3 regions of the Desulfotomaculum sp. 1211_IL3151 genome follow, and region 3 is predicted to be linked to each of the others. Evidence: riboswitches for the same ligand, from Rfam matches in the RefSeq annotation. Region 3 holds a riboswitch; each other region holds the start of a gene.
The links. Region 3 has a riboswitch for cobalamin ahead of V6C11_RS08720 (sirohydrochlorin cobaltochelatase). Riboswitches for the same ligand answer to the same signal wherever they lie in the genome.
Positions count from the first base shown of each region.

Region 1: linked by a shared signal. The riboswitch ahead of V6C11_RS07625 (S-layer homology domain-containing protein) and the one ahead of V6C11_RS08720 (sirohydrochlorin cobaltochelatase) in region 3 are both predicted to bind cobalamin.
Region 2: linked by a shared signal. The riboswitch ahead of metE (5-methyltetrahydropteroyltriglutamate--homocysteine S-methyltransferase) and the one ahead of V6C11_RS08720 (sirohydrochlorin cobaltochelatase) in region 3 are both predicted to bind cobalamin.

Region 1 covers NZ_JBAIYV010000031.1:19,754-26,562, reverse strand. The annotation lists gene V6C11_RS07635 (prenyltransferase/squalene oxidase repeat-containing protein) at 1-383, opposite strand, end outside; gene V6C11_RS07630 (DUF4430 domain-containing protein) at 402-1,148, opposite strand; gene V6C11_RS07625 (S-layer homology domain-containing protein) at 1,171-5,118, opposite strand; cobalamin riboswitch at 5,276-5,465, opposite strand; gene V6C11_RS07620 (DUF6125 family protein) at 5,490-6,242, opposite strand; gene V6C11_RS07615 (M24 family metallopeptidase) at 6,258-6,809, opposite strand, start outside.
Region 2 covers NZ_JBAIYV010000010.1:61,936-68,744, forward strand. The annotation lists gene mfd (transcription-repair coupling factor) at 1-1,405, opposite strand, end outside; gene V6C11_RS01625 (hypothetical protein) at 1,569-1,988, opposite strand; gene pth (aminoacyl-tRNA hydrolase) at 2,141-2,758, opposite strand; gene V6C11_RS01635 (50S ribosomal protein L25) at 2,887-3,519, opposite strand; gene V6C11_RS01640 (PRC-barrel domain-containing protein) at 3,634-4,644, shown strand; cobalamin riboswitch at 4,845-4,978, shown strand; gene metE (5-methyltetrahydropteroyltriglutamate--homocysteine S-methyltransferase) at 5,019-6,809, shown strand, end outside.
Region 3 covers NZ_JBAIYV010000035.1:110,908-117,716, reverse strand. The annotation lists gene V6C11_RS08740 (energy-coupling factor ABC transporter ATP-binding protein) at 1-124, opposite strand, end outside; gene cbiQ (cobalt ECF transporter T component CbiQ) at 124-930, opposite strand; gene V6C11_RS08730 (energy-coupling factor ABC transporter substrate-binding protein) at 890-1,213, opposite strand; gene V6C11_RS08725 (energy-coupling factor ABC transporter permease) at 1,197-1,949, opposite strand; gene V6C11_RS08720 (sirohydrochlorin cobaltochelatase) at 2,027-2,848, opposite strand; cobalamin riboswitch at 2,955-3,136, opposite strand; cobalamin riboswitch at 3,263-3,443, shown strand; gene cobT (nicotinate-nucleotide--dimethylbenzimidazole phosphoribosyltransferase) at 3,603-4,658, shown strand; gene V6C11_RS08710 (cobyrinate a,c-diamide synthase) at 4,776-6,173, shown strand; gene cbiD (cobalt-precorrin-5B (C(1))-methyltransferase CbiD) at 6,160-6,809, shown strand, end outside.

The DNA of each region.
Region 1 (6,809 bases), on a different contig from region 3:
AACTTGCCGTTAGGCAGTTGATTGGCCTGAATCTTTTTGATCAAGTTTTGTCCTTGGAAATTTGTCGGGTCATGGCCTGCGGCAAGCAAGGTTAAAATTAAGATGCTATCATCTGCGGTGGTCTGTGCTGAGGCCAATTGTTTTTGACAAACCTGCTTAACCGGGTAGCCGGCAAGATTTTGGCCTGCCGCAGCAAGGGCCAGATAATTCCAGGTGGCAAACTGTGCTTCCGGTTGTTTAACGCTAGCCGTAATTGCCTTTGTTGCTCGCTCCAGGGCCAGCTTGTGATCAACGGTGGGCTGGGCCAAGGCTTGCATCGGAAAAATCAACATGAAGACAAATAACCCAAGTAAATAGGCCATTGGTTTTTTTCTGTATCGCATAGACTTCTCCCCCCAATATTATTTTTGCATTAACTGCTCCCACTGAGGAGGTGGTACACGAATGCTTTGGCTATACCACCAAATAACGGTATCTCCCTTTTTTACTGCCATTTTGCTGGCACCCTGCATCGGACTTTGATCATTAATTTTATACATCCAACCTCCTTGCCCTCTGTTGCGCTGGCTAACAATGGACTCTACCAGGCCGGGATAACGGCTGGACATGGTATACTCTATGCCAGATGCATCCAATACTTCTAATACGGTGATGACCCCCTGATTCGGTTGCGACACGGTAACACTGCTAGGCCCGTAAAGCAGTTCACCATTCATGCCTACCACTGCCAGATTAATGAGCAACTGATTTTCCTCTGTCTCAGATGTTATATTTCCCTGGCTTTGGGCTGTCACGGAAGCACTGCCGCCCGTGACAGCAGCAGCTTCCGTGACAACAGCCTGAGATACCGGCGGGGCTTTTTCCTGATTTGTATTATTTTGGGGGATTATTTCACCTTGCTGGTTGTTTGTTGGCACAGCATTGGCTGAAGTTTTATCCTCCGTCTCTTTTTTTACTTCAGGCATGTTTTTCGTGATACTTTCGTCCTTTGCCGCAACCTCCGTTTCCAGCACATTATTAAGGGGGGTAGCTTGGGAGCTAACCTTTGTCTGGTCAACGCTGCTGATTTTATTGCTGTAAACAGCGGGTCCCAAAAGAAAGGCCAATATTACAAAAAGCAAAAGAATAACCTTCGTTTTCCCTTTCATTAAACACACTCCAATAAAGGAATTACATACCTGCCAACAGGCGGTAAATCAGCACCGCACATTCTGCCCGGCTGGTGGTACGATCTGGCCGAAATGTTTCATCGGGAAAGCCTTTAACGAGTCCTCTTTCGGTAACGGCCAACACACTGTCTCTGGCCCAGTCTTTCACATGATCACGATCCGCAAAGGGCAATTTTTGTTCGGAGGGCTGCAACTCCAAGGCCCGGGCCAAAATAGCAGCCACTTCTTCTCGGGTAATGGTATTGTCAGGACAGAAGTAACGATCTTTATATCCCTTAATCAATCCTGCTTCATAGGCAGTTGCCAGATCTCCGGCATACCATTCGCCGGCTTTTACATCTTTAAAATGGTCAGCCGCATCGGCCTTGGTCTGTAGGACTAACGCTTTGACTAACATACTGGTAAACTCTGCCCTGGTTACCGGCCTTAGGGGCTCAAAATTAGTACCATCTACGCCAGCCAAAAGATTTGCTCCAGCTAGCACTTCGATGGGGTCTTTGGCCCAACCGCAGGAGCCAGCGTTAACGTCAGCAAAGGATTTTACGGTTTCTTTGGCAAAAATGGCATATTTACTAAAATGTTGGATTCTGGCCCAAATTACACCCTTGTTAAGATCCACTACCGAAGGGATGATCACCCAATTGCCGGCATTTGGATCATACCAGGCCAGATATAGGTTATCTGGTTTTACCAGGGGAGGAATAACCACCTGGATGGCTAGGGTTGCCGGTACGGTAAAATTCGTTCCAGCGGGACCAAATTCATAGGTGGCAGACAATTGTTGATAGCCAGGGGGTAAGGTTGTGTTATCCATATCCAGTTTATTTACGGTTATTTCTATATCCTTGGTCAGGGACTCAGCCGGGATAAGCAAGCCTAATTGGCCCCCTTCCTCTACCACTGCCGCACCCTTAGCTGCTTCAACCTTCTGTTGCAATTGCAACTGTCTCTGCAGCATACCTCTTTGGAAAGCCAAGTCCGTCCTATTTATCGGCTGTCTGTCACCCACGACAATCACCGCTTGACCCCCTTGGCCAAGGATACCCAATTCAAATGTATTTCCCTGTAAGCCAAGGATTTGGCTAATATTTTCCAGGGCTGCCAGAGTATCCTCTGAGGCCCGTAATGACTCAGGCAGGTTTTTGTTTTGTTCCTCAAGGTTTGGTGATAAAACAGGCTCCGGCAGTACCTCCCCCTTGGAGACACTATCCCAGGAAGGACCGGGATTACTCACATCACTGCTGTACCACCAAATAATCTGATCTCCCTCTTTAACGGTTTTATCGGAGGCTGCAATGGCCGGTGAACTTCCATTTACCTTATACATCCACCCCTTCAAACCCTCGTTTCTTTGGCCGTCAATACTTGTGATCAGTCCACCCGACTCCGTGTAGCCCAGCCCAGTGGCTTCCAACGCGCCTAGTACCGTGAGTTTTCCCTTGCTATCTTTACTTACCACAACACTGCTAGGTCCGAAAAGTGCTTCACCGTTCTTACCCACTATAGCAATTTCAACACTGCACTGATCCAACTCTGGGTCTGTGGGAAGATTCCCACCGCCGCCAGGAGTTCCTTCACCTGTGACCAATCGGTAAGCAGCTAATGCCTCCGTGGCACCTGGAACATTTTTCAAAGTACCAAAGCTGCCGTCGGGATTCATGGTATTGTTCAGAAGGTAATCGAATGGTGTTAAACCATTGGTATGTTTCCATGCGGCGCTTGCCGGATCGATACCCAGTTTATTCAGGGTGACGATCACGCCGGAATTATCCATTGCCGGGTCGTCCCAGGTAGCATAAACGCCGCCATCCATTTGCTGCAAACCCTTTAAGTAGTTTAAACCACTGACAATGGCCGACTGAAGCTCTTGATCCGCAGCAGCATTCGGCAGGTAAGTAAGTGACCGGATAGCCTGGGTGGTCGAGAGAAAATCAGGGTAATAATAGCTGTCAAAGGTTTCCCCCCAAGAACCGTCTGCCTTATTTTGTTTGGACAGGATATATTCCTTAACATCAATAGCATTTAAGCTGCCCAGCGTTCCCGCTTCACCGAGGGCAATATAGGCCAACATATCACTATAAACACTATTTTCAAAGGATTCCTTGCCGGCGTGCCGCTTTACTAACTGATCAGCTAATTTTTCCTTTTGGGGGGTATCATTCCATTGGTTAAGGGCCAGTAAACACTTTGCCAGCGTATTTGTTCTAGATTTTTTTGTCCAGGCTGAACCGGAACCGGCATACTCATCATAGGATCTTTTCAGGGCCTTTAGGGCAATCAATGTTTCAGCCGTGTTATAGGTACTATCCCAGCTATTAATAGCGATGGCAGCCCTATCCGGGTCTTGCACATCCCTAAGATAGCTCAGACCGTCCTGGATAGTCTCATTTACATCCTTTGTTGCATCAAAATAACTAAGGGCAGTCATAACCTGGGCAGTGGTGTCTGCTTCCTCCGGTGTCCATTCAGATCCCCAGGCTACCCCGGCGTCATAACCAAAAATATCTTTGTGAATCTTTTTTAAACCATCAATATAGGCAAGGGCCTTTTCTTGGTCAATGCCCTCCAGCAGGCCTGCTTTACCCAATGCATGAAGCACGGTCACATGATCATAGATACTTGTTCCAAAGCTGCCATCTGCTGCCTGTTGTTGGGCAATCGAATTCGCTAGGTCAGCTGCATCCGGTGCCTTATATTTTTTTTCATGAATTGGGGCCATGCTATCTGTGGGAGGTAAGGTCTGCTCAACTTCAACTACGTTTAAATTAATTTCGGTAACAATGTCTGAGTATACTTCATCCGTAACAGATAATTCCCTTGCAACGTTTTCGTTTAACGCAACCTCATTGTTCATTTCCTCCGTTGTTTCCTCTATGCTTGGGGTTGATTTAGCCTCAAACGTTACTTCTGTTACTTCTGCTTCAATTTCTGTCGTTACTTCTAATTTAGGTTCATCAATTGCTTCCTCGGATGTAATCTCAATTGCTGAAAATGATTCGGCCTCAACGAATGTTTCTGTTTCAATTTCTGGGGCTGCTTCTAACTCGGTTTCATTTGTTGTTTCTTCTGATATAACCTCGCTAGCCGGGGTTTCCCTCACTTCAGCGATTGTTTCTGTTTCTGTTTCAATCTCTGTGGCTTCGTCTAACTCAACATTATTTGCTGCATCCAAACCAATTGCTGCGGCCAGGGTGGGTGCTTCTGCATTGGCTGAGTATGCTTGCACTGCATCAAGGGCTGCCAATTCTTTAGCCAATTCCACCGCTGTGGCTGCTGGGTTGGCGGCAGTAACAGCGGCAGAAGCAAGCACAGCATCCCGGAGAGAGGTTCCTTGGTATATCCACCCGTCTGCTGAAAGGTCTTCGCCTGCCTTGACCAAGGCTTCGATACAGCGATAATCAAGGCTAAAACCTTGTGCATCATAGGTAATGGTACCGCTTTGATATTTCTCTTGGAAGTAATGAATGGCTTTATGAATGGCATCCTCTACCTGCTGCCTTTCTACTCCAGGCACCAGATCATTTTTAATGGATGCTAAGGCCAGTAAGGGGCCTTTCGTTCCATATTCATTGCCTAAAGGTCCAAAGCTGCCATCGTCATTCTGGGTGTTGCATATATAACTGATTAAGGTAAGATGATCCCCCAGCAAATTGGACAATTCTTTGATTTCTTGTTTTAATGTTTTGCCATTATTGGTCCATTTTTCAGACCCCAGATCCTCGCCGCCTAGGGCTAATACGTAGGCCGTATAGCCATCGATTTTTTCACCGGCCTGATATTGCTTATGTATAAATTCAATGGCTTTTTGGGATAACTGACTGGCGGTATAGGTCTTACCCGGTTCACTGGCCACTGCCAGGTTGGGAATCGTTAAAAATGTCGTATTCAAAATAAAACAAAGGGTGATTAGTATTGAAGTAATCCTTAAGCAAATTCTTTTTTTCCTCATTCCGATACTCACCTTTTTCATTCATGTAATTGCGATTTGTTTGTATCCTAGTTGGGCAAATTAAAAACCCCGGTTCTACAAATGTACCGGGGTTTTATGACGGTGCCAGGAAACAGCACATACACCATGAAGCCACCTCCTATACATCCGTAGGGATAGTGGTAACCTGGCATAGGCAGATTTCCTGGCTTCGGATCATCGGAACCCCACACCTTCCCAGGTTTTTTCCCAGTGGTATTTTGTGGGGCTCCTCCTCATTACAGTGGCGGTACCGCGTCGGCCTTGCACCGACTTCCCTTTTAAGCTTTACCTTTTCAGAGTAAAGCACCTATTCCAGCAACTAAAGTATTAAGTTAATCTAGCAAGTGGCACTAAGCTTCCTCAACTAAGATAAAACGCCAAGCACAGAACCACTCTTCAGGGTGGGCGTCCGGTGGGCAGCCGATACATTCGGTCTTAATTCTCGAATCAATGGTCCTGGCAAATGTTGCATACTCAACCAGACCGGCAGATTTACAGGGGTAATCATCTAAACCTTGGCGTTTCCGGGCAGACTGCACCCGGCAATCATTCATCTGAAAGACAATACTATTGGGACTTTCATCAATAATGGATTGTACATTGATCCTGGCATACATTCTAAACTGCAGGGCTTTCTTAAGGCCTTCCAGACCTGGTTTTTCCTCTAAGCCTAAGAAACGTTTAATTGAATCTGCCTCGAAGGGTGAAAATTTTCCCCAGCAGGAATCATTGCAGCGTTTAGCATCATTCATGCCATGTTTGAATTCAACAGCCTGGAACCACACTCCATCATTGGCCAGCCAGTTAACTGCTGTATCGTTAAGCAGGGCCAAAAGTTTTTCCCTAGGCATCGCTAAAAAGGGTTTTGGTACACCATTTTCCATTTCAAAGCCAAAGAATTTACCAAAACGCTTCATTTGAATATTAAAGCTCTTCTGGTAGGCTGCATCCAAAATCTTCAGTGCCTCAGGAAAACCCAGCTGATGCTGGACTTCATTAAACCATAAGGCATGATGAATGACAATACGATGAAACATCTCCATGGACAATTTAGCTAATTGCTCATTGCTAAGGTTTTCGTCCCACATTACTTTCTTTTCCATTATTTCCCCTCCTAATTATTTTATATAGGTAATCACATTGGGTGTCATACTTAAATAATCTGGACCATGCTCGGTCATTACAAAACTGTTTTCAATACCAATGGCGCCCTCAGCAAAGATAAATTTAGGTTCCAGGGCAAAGGTCATGCCAGGTAATATGGGGGTCTTCAACCCCTTGGCAAAGATCGGCAATTCATCCACTTCCAAACCTATACCATGCCCGATAAATTTAACCTTATCCTCCTGATAGCCCATAAAATTATCCTTTAGACCCATTTCCTCTGCCAATTTCATGGCCAATAAATAAGGTTCCTCTGCGGGGGTGCCTGGCTTAATTGCTTTGATAATTTCCGACTCAATAAATAAAGCAGCTTCAAAGGCCTTAACCATCCGAGAACTTAATTCACCTATGCAAAAAATTCTGGTTTGATCCGAGGTATAACCATTTACCACACAGGTATAATCAATATAGACAGCTTCATTGCGGCTAATCTTTTTCCATCCGGCACCGTGGGGATGGGTTACAGAAACTCCCGTGCCGCCAATTGGCCCATCTAAGAAACTTGG
Region 2 (6,809 bases), on a different contig from region 3:
CAGATATCAGCTCAAAGCCATTGGCCAAGTGGCTCACCGTAATGACCACATTGCCATCTCTTACTTCATTATCCAGTTGTTTTACCCGAAAGGCATCTATTTTTGTGTCTTTTAATGTTTGCAGCAGACTGGCTGCCCTCTCCTCAGAAGAAACCAGCAAAACAATGGCATAGCTTTTACGGCGCCAGTGTCTAATTTCATCAGCCAAAACCTCCGCATGGCCCAAAAAACTATGCATTGCTTTGGCTGGAAAATTTACCACGTTTTGTATTCTAAGATACTGGGGATTCCTTGGTAAAAAGGAGCAGAAGACTGCCTGCCTTCGTTCGATGGCTGCTAACATTTGCCGCCATTCCAAATAACTATTAAAATGCCCCGGCAAAACCTTCCCCTTGCCTAGCAAATCGGTGTAGGTTTCATTTCTTTCTTTGAGAATGGTTTCGGCTACTTCTTTAAAGCGCACAGGGTCATCCACTAATACAAGGGGCTCTTCGATAAAATAATCAAATAAGGTCACTGGTTCTTGATAGAAGTGATAAAGCAATTGTTCCATACCATCAAAGGGTATTCTCCTGCGGATTTGCTCTAAAACCATTGCCCCTTGGGAGGAAAGCTGATGTACCGCATCGACAGAACCGGACCGATGCAGTTTCTTTAGCTGGTTTTTGAGCTCTAGTTCATAATTTACCTCGCACCTTTGCCAGATTTCGGGATTCACGATCAATTCACGACAGGGAGAAATGCTAATGTCATTTAATTTATCCAAACTACGCTGATTCGCCACTTCAAAGTGACGAATAGAATCCACTTCATCATCAAAAAACTCGATCCGTACTGGCAGATCCTCGGTCATGGGATAAATATCAACAATCCCACCCCGACTAGAAAACTGTCCTCTGCCCTCCACCAGATCGACTCTCTCATAACCCAATTCCACCAGGTTCAAGAGCAGCTTTGCCAAATCTACCTGTTGGCCCAAGGATAATTTTACCCTGGCCTGGCGGAAAACCTCCAGTGGCGTCAACCGGCGCAACAAAGCCTCCACCGAGGTAACCACCACCATCGGTTCCCCGTCTGATAGTTTTTCCAAAACCCGTAACCGCTGAGCCAATACCTCGTTGCTATGGGCTAGCACCTGATAAGGCAAAAGCTGCCAAACTGGAAAGGGTTGGACAGAAACCCCAGGCAATAAGGAAACTAAATCATCCAGCACAATGCCCGCTTCCGTCTCACCCGGTGTGACCACTAGGATCGATCTCCTGGTATGGGAAAGCCCGGCAAATAAATAATTGCGCTGGGAACCAGCCAAGCCAAAAACCATTTGCTGATTTAAGCCCTTCGCCAATCCCTGCAGTAAGTTTTGATATTCAATTGTTAACTCCAACGGCCGTAATAATCCGTTCATTTTATCTCCTGAATCATGCCCCTGGGGGACTATTTTATTTCGGTAACTAAATAAAGTACAGAAAATAGCTTCAGCCCGGCTGGACCTAAGGGGCTCCCTTATTCCACCAGGCAAAAAGATAAACTTTTCCTACTTTCCTATGTTGGCCAATTATACTCCGTCATTATTCCCTCGTCAAGCTGGTTTGTTTACTATAGTATAGTATGAACCAATTCCAGGCGGTATGTACCAGATACGTCACAAACAAAGCTGCCAATAAATTACTCACCGCATAAACCCTCGCCGTCAACAAACCAAATAACCCATGGGCCGCCACCGCCATCCCAGCCGCCCCAACTCCCCTTGCACCCCTGCGTTTCATTTCCACCAAAGCCTCCACCACACCAAAACCGATGTGCGTATAAACCAGAGCTGCCCCCAGCAAAACTGCCCCCAGAGTCTTAGCCATTTCCTCCACCAACGGTGTCAAAAAAGCAATCCCCCGCCCACCTAAGGAATTGATTACCCACCCGTTAATTACCCACGAAACTCCGGCGGCTAACAAGGATGCAGCTATGTAATTAAGTGGTGCAATATCTGTCATTGTAGAAGACACCTCTGCTTTTTCCTAGACAGCACGACAATAGCAAAATGGCCATGGGCCATAGGTCCTAGGCCTTATAAGTACATAGGGAAGATACCCCTCCATACTAGCAGGTGCTATCGTTATCCCCCCACACCAACCCCGCAACCAAACTACTCTACCTGGGAACTCCCCTGAGCCTCCACTTGCTCTTCTTCCTTCTTCTTAGTCTTAGCCTTCTTATTATACCTATTCATAACCACCGAAGTCCCTTCCAATACCCAAACCCTCACCGCCTCAACAGCAGTCTCAATAGCCGGCCCAATGGACTTGGCCTCTTCTTCACTGATTTTACCCAACACATGACCCACAGACCCATAGGCAGACCGCCCAATGCCAACCCTCATGCGGGCAAAATCCTGGGTACCCAATAATTCAATAATATTTTGTAAGCCCCTTTGTCCACCGGCACTCCCATTTTTGCGAATACGCAAAGTCCCCGGGGGTAAATCCATATCGTCCACAATAACCAGTAAATCCTCTAGGGCTAGTTTATACCAATTCATCAAGGCAACCACTGACTGGCCGCTTAAATTCATAAAGGTTTGAGGCTTCGCCAGGATGACCTTTTCCGGCCCAATATTAACTTGGCCAAGCAAAGCCTTGTGCTGCTTCTTTTCCGCCCTGACACCCAAACTAGCTGCCAATTCATCAACAACCATAAACCCGACATTATGTCTGGTTTGGGCATATTCTCCACCGGGATTTCCCAAGCCCACAATTAATTTCATTCAACACTTACCTCCCTTATCGAAGGTATTTTACCCCAGCTTTTGTATCAAGGCAATAGAAAGAAGGGTTATCCCGTGTCATTCTAGGGATAACCCATTTCTTTAGCAATTCAATCAAATCGTCTCGTTTATTCCTTTTCAATCGTTTTAGCTTTAGCCTCCTGTTCAGGTTCCGGTGGCACCTCTGGCTGGCCGGCTGGCTCCGGTGCCTTCATGGTGGCTAAACCTACCACGGTTGTGTGTTGATGATCTAAAATCCGAACAGCCGCAGGCACGTTTAACTCACTTACCGAGATGACATCACCAATTTCTAAGCCGCTAATATCTACCTTAATTGCTTCCGGTATTTCATTGGGCAGGCATTCAATTTCCGCACTGCGCAAATCATGCTGAATTACTCCACCCAATGCGACACCCTTGGGAGTACCTACCAACTGAATGGGAACGACCGTCTTAATTTTGGAGTCTTTAGAAACTTGCTGAAAATCCACATGCCTTATCGTGCGATCCACCGGATCCATCTGTAAACTCTTTACCATTACAGTCTGTTTGCCACCGTTTACACTCATATTAATAAGCGTGTTTCGTCCGGTTCCAGAACTAAGAATTTTCTTTAAATCTTTGGCGTCAACGGAAATACTCATGGACCCCATTTCTTTGCCATAAACTACACCGGGAACACCACCGCTTTTTCTAATTTGCTTAGCAATCGATTTTGTATCTGTTTCTCTCACAGTTGCATTTAACCTTGAACCTGTCATAAAATTACCCTCCCAACTAAATATGTCCCTATTATTCCCTATTTTTGGTCATATCAAACAATTCCAGGGCATAAAGATCAATATAATGAGTTTGATGTAAAGGGGGGCCTAATAATGCGCAAGAGCAAAAAATTTATTGGTATGCCGATCATCAGTCTTGCCGAGGGCCAGGAAATGGGTGCAGTCAAGGGGTTAGTTGTAGATCCGTTTCAGCAAAGGATAGCCGCCCTAATTATAGAGCAAAAAGGTTGGTTTAAAGATCAAAAATTTGCCCCTTATGGTAAAGTACGCAGCGTAGGTGCCGATGCCATCACCATTGATCAAGGAGCAATCGTTGAAAAGGGTACCAGCCTGCCAGACATTTTAAAGCTTTACAAAGAAAGAATTAACATCATCGGCAGCAAAGTTATCGCAGAAAATGGTTCCGATCTCGGGGAAGTAGATGAGTTTTATGTTGATGAAATAAGTGGTCAAATCGTTGGCCTGGAGATTAGCGGCAACTTTTTAAACAGCCTATTTAAAGGTAAATCCTTTATGGAAATTGCCTTTGTTAAGACCATTGGTAAAGAATTAGTCGTAACGTCCGTGGATGCCTTAGAAAACTTGGTTAAAGTTGATGGCGGTTTACACGAAACCGTTAAACAGCTCAAAGACAGTACAAATCATATCTGGGAAAGCACGGTACAAAAAACCAAGGAAATTAGTACGTTAACGAAAGAAATAAGCAGCAAAAAGGTGGAGGAAATTGAAAGCAAAACGAAAGATCTCGGAGAAACGCTACGTGAACGGGTTAAGAGAAAAAGTAAAGACGACCCCATCGAAGACGATGTTGTCATTCATGATTTGCCGGCAGGCACCCTAAGATCAGAGGAAGAAGCCTTAAACCGCCAAGAGGTTATCCATGACGAGGTTGTTATTCAAGATTTACCACCAGGCTCACTACCACGCCAGACCGAGGAATTAACCCGTGTTGAACAGATAGAAGATCTCGTTGAAATCCATGAATTACCCCCCGGTGCTTTACCCCGCGAAGAAAATCCCAGCGAGGACGAAAGCGAGGATGAACAAGAAGCGATCGGGGAGCCCATCGTACCAGAAGAAAATACAGAGATTAAAAAAGAATAGTCCTCCGCTTTATTGCTGTATTTGATAGTTGCAAGGCTAATTAGGCCCCTGGGCCATGAGCCTTGGGCCTAAAAGGTTACGGGCTGACAGCTAACACGAAAAGGTGTCTGATCTTCAGCACAAAACTGAAGCTCAGACACCTTTCTTTAGCCCAAGGCAGGTGAATTTATTCGAAGGCAGCATACTATCAATGTATAGACAAACATTGTGGGATACTCTATAATTATTAATCAAATTACCGCAAATGGGGAAGTCCGTGAGAATCGGACGCAGTCGCGCTACGGTAACGGAAGGCTGTTTTGGCAAGTCCGGAGTCCGAGTACCATGGTAATTTGCTAATTTTTTGTCGCGCAAACAAAAAAGGAGGAATTACTTTGTACACAGGAGCAGCCACTTATGTAGTCGGTTTTCCGAGAATCGGAGAACAGAGAGAACTGAAAAAAGCCCTTGAACATTATTGGGATCAAAAAATCGGTTTTGCAGAGATTGCCGATCGGACAAGAAAATTACGTCGAAGACACTGGTTATATCAAAAAGAGGCTGGTATCTCTTTTATTAGCAGCAATGATTTTAGTTTGTATGATAACATGCTCGATACAGCAATGATGTTAAATGCAATACCGGAAAGATTTCGTACCATCCACAACGAACAAGAGCTTTATTTTGCTATGGCCCGCGGAACGAGTAACGCTGTGGCGCTGGAAATGACGAAGTGGTTTAATACCAATTATCACTACATTGTCCCGGAACTTTCCGATACCATGGACTTCTCATTAAATGCAGATAAAATAATCAATGAGTATTTAGAAGCAAAAGAATACGGCATCCGCACAAAAATTAATTTGATCGGACCCATAACCTTTTTATCTCTTTCCAAACGTGTTGATCGTAATCCGGATACTTTGGAACTACTCCAAAGAATTTTGCCTTGTTACGTTTCTCTGCTTAAGAAAATGGCTTTTCTTGATGATGAAGTATACATTCAATTTGACGAACCAATCGTCGTAAAGGATCTGGACAAAAGAACCCTTGAACTGTTTTACTTATCCTATAAAGAATTAGCCAACGTGGATAGCAGGCTTAGACTGATCGTCATGACTTATTTTGATCATGCGGTGGAAGCTGTAAAAACACTGTTTGATATTCCGATTTATGGTATCGGACTGGATTTTCTATACGGACCGGAAAATCTAAAAATTCTTAATTGTCTGAACGGTAAAAAACTAATTGCAGGCATTGTCGACGGAAGAAATATTTGGAGAAATGACTATCGAAGTACCTTGACTTTACTTAAAAACATAGAAAAACATGTAAAAAGGGAAGATATCATCCCTTCCACCACCTGTTCTCTATTACATGTTCCTTATTCTTTGGAACATGAGAACCAGCTAGACAAAGAAATTAAGTCATGGCTGAGTTTTGCCCGGGAAAAACTTGAAGAACTATCGGATCTTGCCAAGTTATTTTTTATTGAAAGGGATTCTGAGAACCACCCATCCATTTTAAAAGATAATCAACGTATATTTATAACAAAACAACAATCGCCTAAAGCAATAAACCCCTTGGTTCGAGGGAGAGTTTGTTGCATTGAAAAAAAGGAACGAGTCGGCTCTTTTAACGACAGGAATGACATTCAGCGGAGAATACTCAATCTGCCTCTGCTTCCGACAACAACCATTGGAAGTTTTCCTCAAACCAATGAGATTAGGAAGCTGAGACGGGATTTCAAAAATAACATTATTTCTCAAGCAGAATATGATAAAGGAATTAAAAAACACATTGATACCTGCATACAATTTCAACTGGATATTGGGCTGGATGTTTTGGTACATGGCGAACCAGAAAGAAATGACATGGTGGAGTACTTTGGTGAACAACTCTTAGGTTTTATTCTCACAAAAAATGGCTGGGTGCAAAGCTATGGCAGCCGCTGTGTAAAACCTCCAATTATCTATGGTGATGTCAGCAGACCAAAGCCAATGACCATTCATACAATCCGATATGCCCAAAGCAAAACCAATAAAATTGTCAAAGGAATGTTAACCGGACCTGTAACCATTCTTAATGGGTCCTTTTGCCGAAATGATATCGAGCGATCTGCTGTCTGTGAACAAATTGCCTTGGCCATTCGGGATGAGATTCATGATCTTCAAAATGCTGGCATC
Region 3 (6,809 bases):
CATTCGTACCTAATAGAGCAATTTTTTTACCCTTTTTAATAGTAATGGAGATATCCTGCAGGGCGATGGTTCCATCGGGATACTGACAACGGAGATTGCATGTTTCCAGAATAATGTCTGTCATTATATAATACTCCCGCCTTTATATGCTACCAATAATAACAGTATTTCAATAAAGCAAATAATCGTAATATTTCTTGTGGAGTAGGTATAATCCCTGGCTAAAACTTGTAAGGAACCATTATACCCCCTTGCTTCCAGGGCTAAGGTAAGTTCCCTGGAGCGGCGGAGAGATTGCAGCAGCAGGCCACTGACCAACATGCTCATGGAATGCAAACCTTTTTTACCAGAGGAATAACCCAACCGGGCGGATTGGGCAAGATATGTTTTTTGCCCGCTGTCCCAGAGTACAAATAAAAAACGATAGATTAATAGCATCAGTTCCAGAAATAACTCTGGGATCCTGAGCTTTCGTAACAGATCAATGATATCCAGCATCGATGTGGTAAGGATTAAAAAAAACAAACAGGAGGAACAGGCCAAGGATTTGGTAAAGACCATAAGGGAAGTATGCAAGCTTTCGGTTGTTATACCTAGGGGGTAACCCAGTAAGCTCCACTGACAAATGACCATATCCGTTGGGTTTATGGTTGTTACAGCAATACTTAAGCTTCCTAAGGAGAGGAAGGTAATGGGCAGTAACAGGAGCTTTAAATAAAAACGCAGAGGCACTTTCCCCATGAAAGTAGTGCCTCCTGCCATTAGAACCAAAACTAGAAAAGATATAATAGCCGAATTCGCTAAGATACAAATAATCATATTGACAATGGCAAAAAATGTTTTTTCCACCGGGTGTACTTGCCCTAAGGGACTGTTATAGGAAAATCGATCAAGCAGCACTTGATTTTTTTGCCGCCTTTCTTTTGCCATTCCAGAAACCGATAATATAACAAATTACTCCGGCACCTATTGCTGCCTGAAGAGCAAAAAGTAAGCTCTCAATTTCCCCACTCGGTGGTTCCCAGAATGGTTCAAACCAGGGTTGGTAGTCCTGATTTACCTGGCTAATCACGGTTTCAATTTGTCCATCGGCACCTTCAAATCCTGCTTCGGGCAAGAAAATAAGGGGTATAATGAGCAATAGGACCACAATACCTAAAAGTACCCAGTTTAAGGACCGATTGGAAGAAGGGTTATTACTTGACGAAATCATAGGGACCGCTCCTTTCGTTTTTGATTAGCCCGGGCAGAAATTCTTCCTTGTAATTGTACAGTAAGCTAAAAACAAATACAGTCAATAATCCTTCTGTTATGGCTAATGGAAGTTGGGTAATACCAAAAATGCTCATGAACTTATAAAAAGAAATTAAATAACCGCCCGTACTGTCGGGGAATGCCAAGGTCAATTGGAGGGAGGTAACCATGTAGGTCGCCATATCACCCAATGAAGCAGCCAAAAACACCGCAACCTTCGCATTCCGCTTCTTTAACAGTTGGTAAATGCCAAAAGATACGAAGGGACCCACAATACCCATGGAAAACACATTGGCACCAAGGGTTGTTATCCCACCGTGGGCCAATAATAAAGCCTGAAATAACAAAACAATACAACCTAGAACACTCATCACGGCGGGACCAAACAAAATGGCACCCAGTCCCACACCGGTGGGGTGAGAACAACTGCCTGTGACCGAAGGGATTTTTAAAGCGGAAAGAACAAACACAAAGGCCCCCGCCAAACCCAGCAGCATTTTTAGATTTGGGTTTGCCTGTAAAGTTTTGCGAATGGAGCGAAGTCCCCAGATAACAAAGGGAGCCGATAGGGCCAACCAGAATAAGCACCAACCGGCAGGTAGAAAACCCTCGGCAATATGCATCGCATAGGCGGCATTAGGAGTAAGGAATAATAAGCAGAAAACGACCCAAAGTGAAGTAACCCGATATTTCATGGTTCTAAGTCCCCCTTTAATACAATTTTCCCAATATTTTGACATATTGCTTGCCTGTTTTAGCACTGGTTTTCTAACTAGTTAAGAAGTTCATAGGCCTGTCGTATATGCTTGATGTAGATTTCCACAATGTTATCAAATTCCAAAAGGCCCTTGAGAAGAGTTGTTACCGGATAGTTTTGAGCCAATTCATTTTGCCAGGCATCTGGCTCAGACCCGGCCAAATCATTGATGGCATGATCACCGGCAATATTCATAAAGGGGACGAGCGTTACCTTTTGAAAATCCTTCCTGGCAAGATCAGCCTTAACATCCGTTAATGAAGGATAACCCTCAATGGTACCAAGGATAACATTTGGATAGGTTTGACGCAGCATATCATTTAGGCAACCGTAGACACTAAAGCTATGATGATCACTGCCATGACCCACCAGTACCAGAGCATGTTGGGGGTCCGCAGGAACCAGATCCTTGATACAGGCCACAACCTCCTGGTAGTCTGTCAGATGATAAAGGAGTGGCGCCCCCAGGGTTAATTGATGAAAACCAAACTTACCTATTTTACTCTGAAACTGCTTGCCGGAAATACCTCGCAGGTGAGACATATTATCTACCACATTGACCAGATCATAGTATTCCATGCCTGGTATGATATGCACGGACTGTACCACTACCCTGGTATAGCCTTCATCCTGCAGTCTAGCCAAAGCAGTAATCGGACTGTCTATCTGGATACCTCTTTTGGCCAATACCCCACGAATACTCTTTGCCGTGTAGGCCCAGCGTAGTTCGATACCGGGGAAAACTACTCTGACTTGCTCCTCTAATTTTTTAAATGCAGCGGTTGCTTGATCCACAGTGGTGCCAAAGGTTACCAGTAGAATAGCTTCTTTTTCCATTACAATAACCACCTTTACAAAATAAAAAACCTTAACTAATTAAACGTTAAGGTAAGTCAAAAAAACCAGGATAAACCCCGGTTTAACTGCTTACCTCTCCTCGGGAGGGTCAGTTTTTTGTTTGGCAGGTCTCCTGACTCAGGCATAAAAATTTGTTTCTACCTTCCCAGTAGTACCAGTGGTGTAAACTGAAACAAACTAGCCATTTACAGTGGCCGGACCGTTCGGGATTTGCACCCGATTCCCTTTTAAGCCCCCATAGGGGGAACCAAACACGAAGTATTAAATTATGGTGCCATCATAACATATATATTCCATTATGTCCATAAAAACCCATGTAAAAAACCGAGTCCTTCTTATGCCCGATAGAAAATATATATTGTCAGAATCATAAAAGAACGATACAATCTTTTAAAGAGTATAATTTTTCCAGGTGCCCCGGTAGGGGAGAATAGGGAATCGGGTGCAAGTCCGAACGGTCCCGCCACTGTAAGCGGTAAGCGAATACCCATTTTGCCACTGACCTTGGGTTGGGAAGGCGGGTATCCGGCAATGATCCGCAAGTCAGGAGACCTGCCTGTAAAAATACAATTCTGAGAATGATGGAAAAGTTCTCGGCCTATTAAGGCTGAGGACTTTTTATTTTTCAGGCAAGTTCACCCTGCCAGCGACACCAGCAAAGATGACATGGTAGATGGTTGATGGCTAAAAAAGCCCAAGGCTCATGGCCATTTGAAATAAAGGAGGTAAAAAAATGTCTTTATTAACTGAAACACTTGCTAGGATTCAACTACCGGACCAGACCTGTGAAGAACAGGCCAAACAGAGGTTAGACAGACTGACCAAACCACCTGGCAGCCTGGGCATATTAGAGGAGATCGCCTGGCGGTTGGCTGGTATCCAGCGGTCCCCTCTGCCGAAACTTCCTCTGGATAAGGTATCACTGGTTTTAGCAGGAGATCACGGGGTAGTGGCAGAAGGGGTCAGTGCCTTTCCTCAGGAAGTAACGCCTCAAATGATCTTCAATTTTCTGCAGGGTGGTGCAGGTATCAATGTACTGGCCCGTCAGGCTGGTGCCAGGGTTGTGGTGGCTGATGTCGGGGTTACCGGACCACCTTTGGCAAGGGAGGGTCTGATTTCCTGTCGCGTAAGATCCGGCACAGATAATTTTGCCATCGGTCCCGCCATGAGCAGGGATGATGCCATTCGATCCATTGAGGCTGGTATCACCCTTCTAGGTCAGCAAGTTAAAAAACGTCCGGCCCTGGTTGGGATTGGTGAGGTGGGCATTGGCAATACCACGCCCAGTGCCGCTATTTTAGCTGCTTTTACAGGCGTGGCCCCGGAGGAAATTACTGGTCGCGGTACAGGTATTGATGATCAACGACTGCAGCATAAGATCGCTGTGATTAAGCGGGGGCTGGCGGTAAATCAACCCGATGCCAAGGATGGCCTAGATGTGCTGGCCAAGGTGGGTGGCTTAGAAATAGGTGCTATGGCGGGAGTTATCTTGGGTTGTGCCGCAGAGGGAATTCCGGTCGTGCTGGACGGGTTTATCTCCGGTGCAGCGGCAATGCTAGCCAAATCCCTGGCTCCTCTGAGCCGTAGGTTTATGTTTGCCTCCCATGTATCAGAAGAACCAGGCCACCGTTATATGATGCAGAAGTTAGAATTAAAACCCATTCTGCATATGGAAATGAGATTGGGCGAGGGCACAGGTGCCGCCTTAGCTTTCCCCATTATCGAATCTGCGCTACGTATTATTAACGAAATGGCTACCTTCGCAGAAGCAGGAGTTAGTGAAGGATAGATAGAAAAGGTGAAACCAAACCCTGGCTGCTTTTCCTTGTATTGCCATAAATTTTATACTATAATTTGTTTTACTAACTCTCGTTAAAAAGTATGAATATTCAAACAGGAGCAATCTATGAGAATACCAAGAATTGTTCTGGCCGGAACCCACAGTGGTGTAGGAAAGACTACCCTCACCCTGGGATTACTGTCAGCCTTCCGACGGAGGGGTATTAAGGTACAACCCTTCAAAGTAGGGCCTGATTATATCGATCCCGGTCTCCATAAAGCAGCCGCTGGTATCACTTCCCATAACCTTGACAGTTGGATGGGCTCACCGGAGAAAGTGCATGAGTTATTTATTAAAAGGGCCAAGGGAATGGATCTTTCCCTGGTGGAAGGCGTCATGGGTTTATTTGACGGGGCCAGAGGGCAAGGGGAAAGGGGCAGTACAGCCCAGGTTGCCAAAATTATTAAGGCCCCGGTGGTTTTGGTTTTTTCAGCCCAGGGGTTGGCCCGCAGTGCTGCGGCCCTAATTAGCGGTTACCAAAATTTTGATCCGAATTTACAGGTCTGTGGCGTTATTGCCAATGGAGTAGGCAGTGAGGGTCATAGACAATTTATTAAACAGGTGTTGGAAGGGGAACTGGGCATTCCTTTACTGGGAGCATTGGTCAAACAAAGGGATATTGTGATGCCCCAGCGTCATTTGGGACTGCTGCCCGCAGCAGAAAATAAGGAATTAGACCAAACCCTAACAGCACTGGCCCAGTTAGTTGAGGAACAAATCGATGTGACACGGCTGCTGACTCTAGCCCAACAGGCACCGGAGCTGACAGATCGTGAAATACTGCCGGTACAACAGTCCTTTAAGGGTGTGAGGTTAGCGGTGGCTAGCGATGAAGCCTTTAATTTTTATTATCAAGACAGTCTTGATTACCTTGTAGAGTTAGGGGCGGAATTAGTATTTTTTAGTCCCCTGAGGGATACCCTGTTGCCACCGGATATAGACGGCATCTATATTGGCGGAGGATTTCCCGAACAATTTTTACCCATGTTAGCCGCTAATCAATTATTAAAGCATGAATTAGTAGAGCGCAGCCGGCAAGCAATGCCCGTTTATGCAGAGTGTGGTGGGTTTATGTATCTGTGTGAAAGCATTACGGATCTAGCCGGCCAAGCCTTTGCCGGGGTAGGACTGGTACCGGCTCGGGTAAAAATGGGACAGCGCCTGGCAGCCCTGGGTTATGTCCAGGCCAAGTTAACAAAAACCTGTTTGTTGGGAGAACCAGATATGACCCTGAAAGGACATGAGTTTCATTGGTCCATTATGGAGGATCTACCTGCCGCATCGAATGTCTATCAGTTAACCGGAGGACGTGGCAAGGAAGGCCGTGCTGAAGGCTATGCCCATAAGGAAATTCTGGCATCCTATGTACACATTCATTTTCGCTATAACCTTGGGGCGGCCCAAAACTTTTTAGCGGCCTGCCAACGATACAGGGTACGGAGAGTAAATCATGGAAGAAAGTAAAAAGGAGTTAAGATCTGGCTTTACCACCGGCACCTGTGCCGCAGCGGCGGCCAAGGCAGCGACAATGGCCCTGGTAAAGGGCATCATTGTCCAAAATGTTTCTGTTTCCCTACCCGGTGGTGGTCAGATCGTAATAGACATTGACCGGGTGGACAAGGAAGATCCGTTCTGTCGTGGTTCCGTGGTGAAGGATGCCGGTGACGATCCAGATGTGACCCACGGCATGACGGTTGTGGCTGAAGTGTCGCTGCAGCCCGGGGAAATTCAGATTACCGGCGGCCAGGGTGTAGGAGTCGTTACCAAGCCCGGCCTGTCGGTGCCAGTGGGAGAAGCGGCCATTAACCCGGTACCCCGGCAAATGATTGAACAGGAAGTAAGGGAAGTATTGGGGCCGGATGGGGGAGCAAAGGTTGTCATAGCCGTGCCGGAGGGGGAATCGGTGGCAAATCTAACCATGAATCCCAAACTGGGTATTGTGGGAGGTATTTCCATCCTGGGCACCGGCGGCATTGTCCGGCCCATGTCCGAGGATGCATACCGACGGTCTTTGGTGCCGCAAATTGATCAGGCCTTGGCCCTGGGACACAGCTTACTGGTACTGACACCGGGTCGTTTAGGGGTAAAAAAGGCAGCAGA